Streptomyces noursei ATCC 11455: one gene and its partner. The protein of the gene in region 2 interacts with the protein of the main gene of each other region in a pairwise test. Links are inferred from orthologs where the notes say so. Each region holds a gene or a part of one and is shown on either strand. Other genes may lie near its edges. The genes, in order: lhgD and SNOUR_RS35680.

Region 1 (3,149 bases), 3.3 Mb from region 2 along the record:
TTGTCGGGCCGGACCGGCGCGGGCGGGTGCCTCCGGGGCCGGGGCCCCGGAGGGCGGCGGCCCTCAGCCCCGGCGGCGGAAGAGCAGGTCGTGCACGACGTGCCCCTTGTCCAGTCCCTGGCCCTCGAACCTGGTGAAGGGCCGGAAGTCGGGCCGGGGCGCGTAGCCGTCGTGCAGGTTCGCAAGCGTCGGCTCGGCGGAGAGGACCTCCAGCATCTGCTCGGCGTAGGGCTCCCAGTCGGTCGCGCAGTGCACCAGGGCGCCCGGTGCGAGCCGGGTGGTCGCCAGCGCCACGAACTCCGGCTGGATCAGCCGGCGCTTGTGGTGGCGCTTCTTGGGCCAGGGGTCCGGGAAGTAGACGCGCAGGCCGGCGAGGGAGGCCGGGGCGAGCATCTCGCGCAGCAGGATGATCGCGTCCCCGTTGGCCACCCGGATGTTGGACAGGCCGTTCCGCTCCGCGAGACCGAGCAGACTTCCCTGGCCGGGAGTGTGCACATCGCAGCCGAGGATGCCGGTGCCCGGATCGGCGGCGGCCATCTGCGCGGTGGCCTCGCCCATCCCGAAGCCGATCTCCAGCACGACCGGCAGCCCGCCGAAGAACGCGTCGAGGTCGAGGCGGGAGAGCCCGTCGACGTCCACGCCCCAGGTGGGCCACAGGCGGCGCAGCGCCTCGCCCTGGGAGGCGGTGACGCGGCTGCGACGGGGCTGGAAGGAGCGGATCCGCCGCTCGTGGTGCGAGCCCGCGGGGTCGGCCGCCGGTCCCGTCCCGTCGGGGAACATCGGCTTGCCGCGCCGGGGCACGGCGGCCGAGACGGCGGTGGCACCGAGGGGGCGCGGTTCGTCCACCGGGGCGGCGGTCGCGGCGGCGGTGGTTTCGGGGGTGGCGGGGTTCTCGGACACAGTGGGTCGATTCTACGGACGCCACCGCGGCGGACGGGAACGCCGCCGGCGGCCATGCGCCGGGCAGCCCCCACCGTCACTCGAATCCGCAGGTCAGCGCGGCGCCGACCGGAATCCGGGCGGTCCCCACGGGCCCACGGCCGGACGGGCCCCGGCGCCCCTCACCCCGCGAGGCCCCCGTCCTGCGCCGCGCACTCCGGGAGCCCCAGCAGCCGGGTCACCCGCCGGGCCACCTCCCGCCCGATCGGGAGGGAGGCCGTGGCGGCCGGGGACGGGGCGTTGAGGACGTGGATCATGCCGGGGGACTCGGCGAACAGGAAGTCGTCGACGAGGGTGCCGTCGGGCAGCACGGCCTGGGCCCGGACCCCGGCCGGCGACGGCAGCAGATCCTCCTCCCGGGCGGCCGGCAGCAGGCGGCGGACCGCGTCCGTGAAGGCACGGCGGGACAGCGAGCGGTGGAGCTCGCCCGCGCCGTAGCGCCAGTGGCGGCGGGCTATCCGCCAGGAACCGGGGTAGCCGAGCGTGCCGGCGAGCTCGGTGGGACGGACGGTGCGCCAGTCGTAGCCCTCGCGGGCCAGCGCGGGGACGGCGTTCGGCCCGATGTGGACGGAGCCGTCGATGCCGCGGGTGAGATGGACGCCCAGGAACGGGAAGGCGGGGTCGGGGACCGGGTACACCAGCCCGCGGACCAGGGCGGCGCGCTCCGGTGCGAGGGTGTAGTACTCGCCCCGGAACGGCACGATCCGCATGCCCGGGGCGTCGCCCGCCAGCCGCGCCACCCGGTCGCAGTGCAGCCCGGCGCAGTTGACCAGGGCGCGGGCGCGGTAGACCGTGCCGCCGGCGGTGCGGACCGCGACCCGGCCGGGGCGGCGGGCGATGGTGGTGACCTCCTCGCCGAGGACGACCCGGGCCCCGTCCTCCTGCGCGAGGCGGGCCAGCTGCCGGGCCACCGCCCCGAAGTCGCAGATGCCGGTCGTGCCCACGTGGATCGCGGCCAGGCCGCGCACCTCGGGCTCGTACTCGGCGATCTGGGCCGGGCCCAGCTCCCGCACCGGCAGGCCGTGCTCGCGGCCGCGCTGGATGAGGCCGTGCAGCCGGGGCAGCTCGGCGCGGTCGGTGGCGACGATCAGCTTGCCGGTGACCTCGTGCGGGATGTCGTGCGCGGTGCAGAACTCGACCATCTCCGCCGCCCCCTGGAGGGCGAAGCGGGCCTTCAGCGAACCCGGTGGGTAGTAGATGCCGCTGTGGATCACGCCGCTGTTCCGCCCGGTCTGGTGGCGGGCCGCGGCGGGCTCCTTCTCCAGCACCACGACGCGTATACCGGGTGCCGCGCGCGTGAGGGCATGGGCCGTGGAAAGCCCCACGATCCCGGCACCGATCACCAGCACGTCGCAGTCGTACGCCGCCACTGCACCTCCCCAACCGCATGACCGCCGACCCGCCCGTCGCCGCGGGCCCGCGCGTCATCGCCGACGACGTAGTCCATCATGACGGGCGGCACCGACAATCCGCAGTGACCAGTCTGACCTGCGGCGACAGGCCCGCCGCGACGCCCCTTCGACGGCCGGCCCACAGACCCGCTCCCCGGCCCGTCCCGCCCGTGCCGCCGCTAGGCCGGCGCGGCCAGCAACGGCCGGGCCCGCTCGCGGAGTTCGACCACGCGGGGCTCGTCCCCGTACGGCTCCAGGCGGTGCAGCAGATCGCGCACGTACTCCGTGGTGCGGGCCGAGGAGATCCGGCCGGCGACCTCGACGGCGCGGGTGCCGGCGGCGCAGGCCGCGTCCAGATTGCCGGACTCCAGTTCGGCGACGGCGGACACCACGAGGCGCAGCCCGTGCGAGCGGACGAACTCCTCCGTCGGCCGGGACAGCGCCTGCTCGGTGAAGCGCCGCACCTGACGGGGCAGCCGCAGGTCCCGGTAGCACTCGGCGGCGTCGGCGGCGAAGCGCTCGTAGGAGTAGAAGTCCAGCCAGGACGGATCCGGATCGCCGCTGCGGGAGCGCTCCAGCCAGCCCTCGGACGCCTTCAGCGCCACCTCGCAGGCGCGCGCCTCCCCGGCCTTGGCCTGCGCCCGCGCCTCCACCAGCCGGAAGAAGCTCATGGTGCGGGCGGTGGCCAGGCCGCGGTTGCGCTCCAGGGCGGCCTGGGCCAGATCGACGCCCTCGTCGGCGAACCCGCGGTAGGTCGCCTGGAGGGACATCGACGCCAGCACATACCCGCCCAGGGGGACGTCGGCGGCGGCCCGCGCC
Region 2 (3,122 bases):
CGCCTCCATCCAGTGGAACGACCCCCAGCGCGCCCGCCGCTACTCCCGGCTCGCCGCCTACGCCCAGTCACAGCTGGCACTCACCATCTTCGCCGCCGACCCCCGCGTCACCGCGGTCTCCGTCCACCCGGGCATCTGCGAGACGGACCTGCTCCCCCTCTACGACATCCAGGGCGACACCGCCGCCCAGGGCGCGACCCACGTGGTCCGACTGTGCGACCCGTCCATCGACGTCGTCAACGGCGCCTACTACGACCGCGACCAGCGCGTCGACCCGGCACCCGCCGCCACCGAGGACCGCACCGTCAAGCGCCTCACCAAACTCGCCGACCAACTCGTCGGCCAGCACGCCTGAAACACACCGGCGACCGAGGCGTCACGAGGCGCCCTCCCTCCCCTCCATCCGAAAGGCCCGTACGTCCCATGTCCAAGCGCGCCCGCAAGAAGAAGGCCCGCCGCAAGAAGAAGGCCAACCACGGCGGCAAAGCCAACCAGGGCTGAACCACCGGGCGGGGCGGCACCCAGTCGCCCCGCCCGGTGGCCCGGCCGGCGTCATGGCGCCGTCAGGGTCTCCCGCGCCCGCGTAAAGGAATCGCCAACGAGACACGACCGCTCCATCGGCGACGCTTCGATGAACGGGACACAGACACGCGGGACGCAGTCGCGGCGCGGAAGCACGGCTCGGATCACGCGAGGACGGCACAGACAAGGAGCGTGGCCCATGGCCGGTCCCCTCGGCCCGCGCGTCGTGGCCGGCGTGAGCGGTTCGCTGGGGAGCCTGACGGCTCTGCACCGGGCCGCCGCCGAAGCCCGCCTGCGCGGCGCCGAACTGTGGGCCGTGCTGGCCTGGGAGCCGCCCGGCGGCGACCTCCCCACCCGCGGCGGCTCCCACCCTCCGTCGCTGGTCGCCAAGTGGCACCGCATGGCGAACGAGCAGCTCATGGAGGCGCTGGGCACCGCCTTCGGCAGTGAGGGGCCCGGAGTCCCGCTCCAGCCCATGATCGGGCGCGGCAAGCCGGGCACGGTGCTGCTGACGGCTGCCGACCGCAACGACGATCTCCTGGTGATCGGCGCCGGAGCGCGCGGCAGGCTGCGCCGCGCGGTGCGGCCGTCCGTCGCCAGGTACTGCGTGGCACGCGCCCGCTGCACGGTGCTGGCCGTTCCCCCTTCTCCCCTGCACCACGCCCTCACCGCCGCACACCGCCGCAACGTGTGGAAACTCCCGCTCACCACCCGCGGGTTGACCGACTGAAGCGTGCCGCGCCCCTGTGATGACGCCGAGCGTCTCCAATACGTGGGTGACGTCTCCGGTGCTGGGGTGACTGTGCAGGACGGACCACCACCAGGCATGCCACACGTTCTCCAGCGCCGCGCGCTCCGTCGCGGTCCAGTTGCGCCACCCGGCGGCGATGAACCAGGAGGCGACCATGTCGTGGTTGAGCTTGTCGGCAACGAGGAAACGGACGGTCCGGGGAGCCAACTTGCGGTACAGGCCGGGGAAATCGTCCCAGTGGCCGGGTACCTCGTGCGCGACGTGGTGGAGGCGACCCGGGCAGCGCCGCCATCCGGCTCCGCGCATGACTGCCGACGGAACCGGGCTGCGCCTCACGACGCAGCCCGGCACATCGCTCGCGTCAGTCCTCGCGGCTGGTGACCTCAAGGAGGTGGAACCCGAACTGGGTCTTCACCGGGCCCTGGATCGTGCCGACCGGAGCAGAGAAGACGACCGTGTCGAATTCCTTGACCATCTGACCCGGCCCGAACGACCCGAGGTCACCACCCTGACGCCCGGAGGGGCACGTGGAGTGCTGCTGAGCAAGCCCGGCGAAGTCTGCACCGGCCTCGATCTGCGCCTTCAGCTTCGACGCCTCGTCTTCACTGGCGACCAAGATGTGACGTGCGGTTGCCCTAGCCATTTCTTACACCTTTCAAGTACACGGCAATGCCACCAAGGGTTACACGCCCAGGGACCTTCCGGGTGGCAGCGATCACGGCTCCCGACCCGCCACAGGTCCCTTCGGCCTCCCCTGAGCGGCCTTCGTGAGTCAGGCATGCACCATCTCACAGACGGTCATCCCATGGCCCATCGGACAGGCCCTTTCGCTGCTCTCGGTGCCGGTCCACCGGCACGACACCTCGGCCGCACCGCATGATCCGCCGGGCCGAACCCGGCGGTCCGCCGGATCCACGAGTCGGGAAAGTCGGCGAATTCGGAAAATTAGGAGAATGGGTTGAATTAGGAGAATCGAGGCAGTTCGGTCTCCCGCGCGTGTCCGGCGGGTTCGTCCCGCAGGCGATCAGGGGTTCCGGAAGCTCGGCGCCGGCGTACCGATCGTCCTGGAGAACGGACCGCCGCGGCCGAGCAGCCGCCCATGACGAAGACTCCACATGCGTCGACGCCCCGGCCTCCGCGGGCGACTCCCTTCCTCTATGGCGGTCAAGTGCCCTGTCATGCAGGCGAGTTGTGGCTGCCGCAGGCGGACACGAGTGACCGCGGCGGTCCGGGTGGGGCCCTTGGAGTTCGGCCGGGGCGCACGCGAGTCGCTGTCGCACACGTCGGCTCCGTAAAGTGGGGGACATGTCGGCGGAGTCCCCCCTCATACAAAGCATGCGTTCGGCCGTTGCCGCGACGCCCGATGACGTACCACTGCGGCTCCACTTGGCCGAGCTGCTGCTGACCGCGGGGTGCGACGACGCCGCGGTCGGCGAGGCCGCCGTGGCATTGCAGCAGGCGCCCGGGGATGCCCAGGCACGCGAGGTGATGCTCCGGGCCCTGACCGGTGCTGCCGCGTCCCCGCCCCGCGAGGCCGTGCCACCCGCGTCATCGCAGGCCGCACCGCCCGCCCAACCTCCCACCACCACATCGCCGGCCGCCGGCCCCGCCCCGACCCCGGGATTCGACTGGAAGGCCGCCCAGGACCAGGTCGGCGACATCGTCCCGCCACGGTTCGTCGAGGCGCCGCTCGCCGTCGACGGCAGTGGCGACCCCGGGGACGCCGCCGCCTGGGACGTGGAACGGCCAGGCACCGTCCGGCTCGCCGACGTGGGCGGCATGCAGCAGGTCAAGGAGCGGCTCGAAGCCGCCTTCCTGGCGCCGCTGCGCAATCCGGAGCTGCGCCGCC

The links.
Region 1: the proteins of SNOUR_RS35680 (region 2) and lhgD interact in binary tests that used the Escherichia coli proteins (3 or more experiments, as listed by UniProt). The link is inferred for Streptomyces noursei ATCC 11455 from one-to-one orthologs.

The regions. Positions count from the first base shown.
Region 1 is NZ_CP011533.1:5,071,505-5,074,653, forward strand. Bases 186-3,025 are described here. They hold lhgD (L-2-hydroxyglutarate dehydrogenase), read right to left. Parts: upstream 2,310-3,025; coding sequence 1,062-2,309; downstream 186-1,061. Other genes in these bases: trmB (tRNA (guanosine(46)-N7)-methyltransferase TrmB), read right to left, coding at 186-900; SNOUR_RS21485 (NsdA family TPR-like regulatory protein), read right to left, coding at 2,510-3,025. Outside these bases: more of trmB, read right to left, coding at 64-185; more of SNOUR_RS21485, read right to left, coding at 3,026-3,149. UniProt on the Escherichia coli protein: Catalyzes the dehydrogenation of L-2-hydroxyglutarate (L2HG) to alpha-ketoglutarate and couples to the respiratory chain by feeding electrons from the reaction into the membrane quinone pool.
Region 2 is NZ_CP011533.1:8,360,423-8,363,544, reverse strand. The notes cover bases 276-3,088. They hold SNOUR_RS35680 (peptidylprolyl isomerase), read right to left. Parts: upstream 1,917-3,088; coding sequence 1,635-1,916; downstream 276-1,634. Other genes in these bases: SNOUR_RS35675 (ATP-binding protein), read left to right, coding at 2,579-3,088; SNOUR_RS35685 (universal stress protein), read left to right, coding at 722-1,252; SNOUR_RS35690 (SDR family NAD(P)-dependent oxidoreductase), read left to right, coding at 276-355. Outside these bases: more of SNOUR_RS35690, read left to right, coding at 1-275; more of SNOUR_RS35675, read left to right, coding at 3,089-3,122. UniProt on the Escherichia coli protein: PPIases accelerate the folding of proteins. It prefers amino acid residues with hydrophobic side chains like leucine and phenylalanine in the P1 position of the peptides substrates.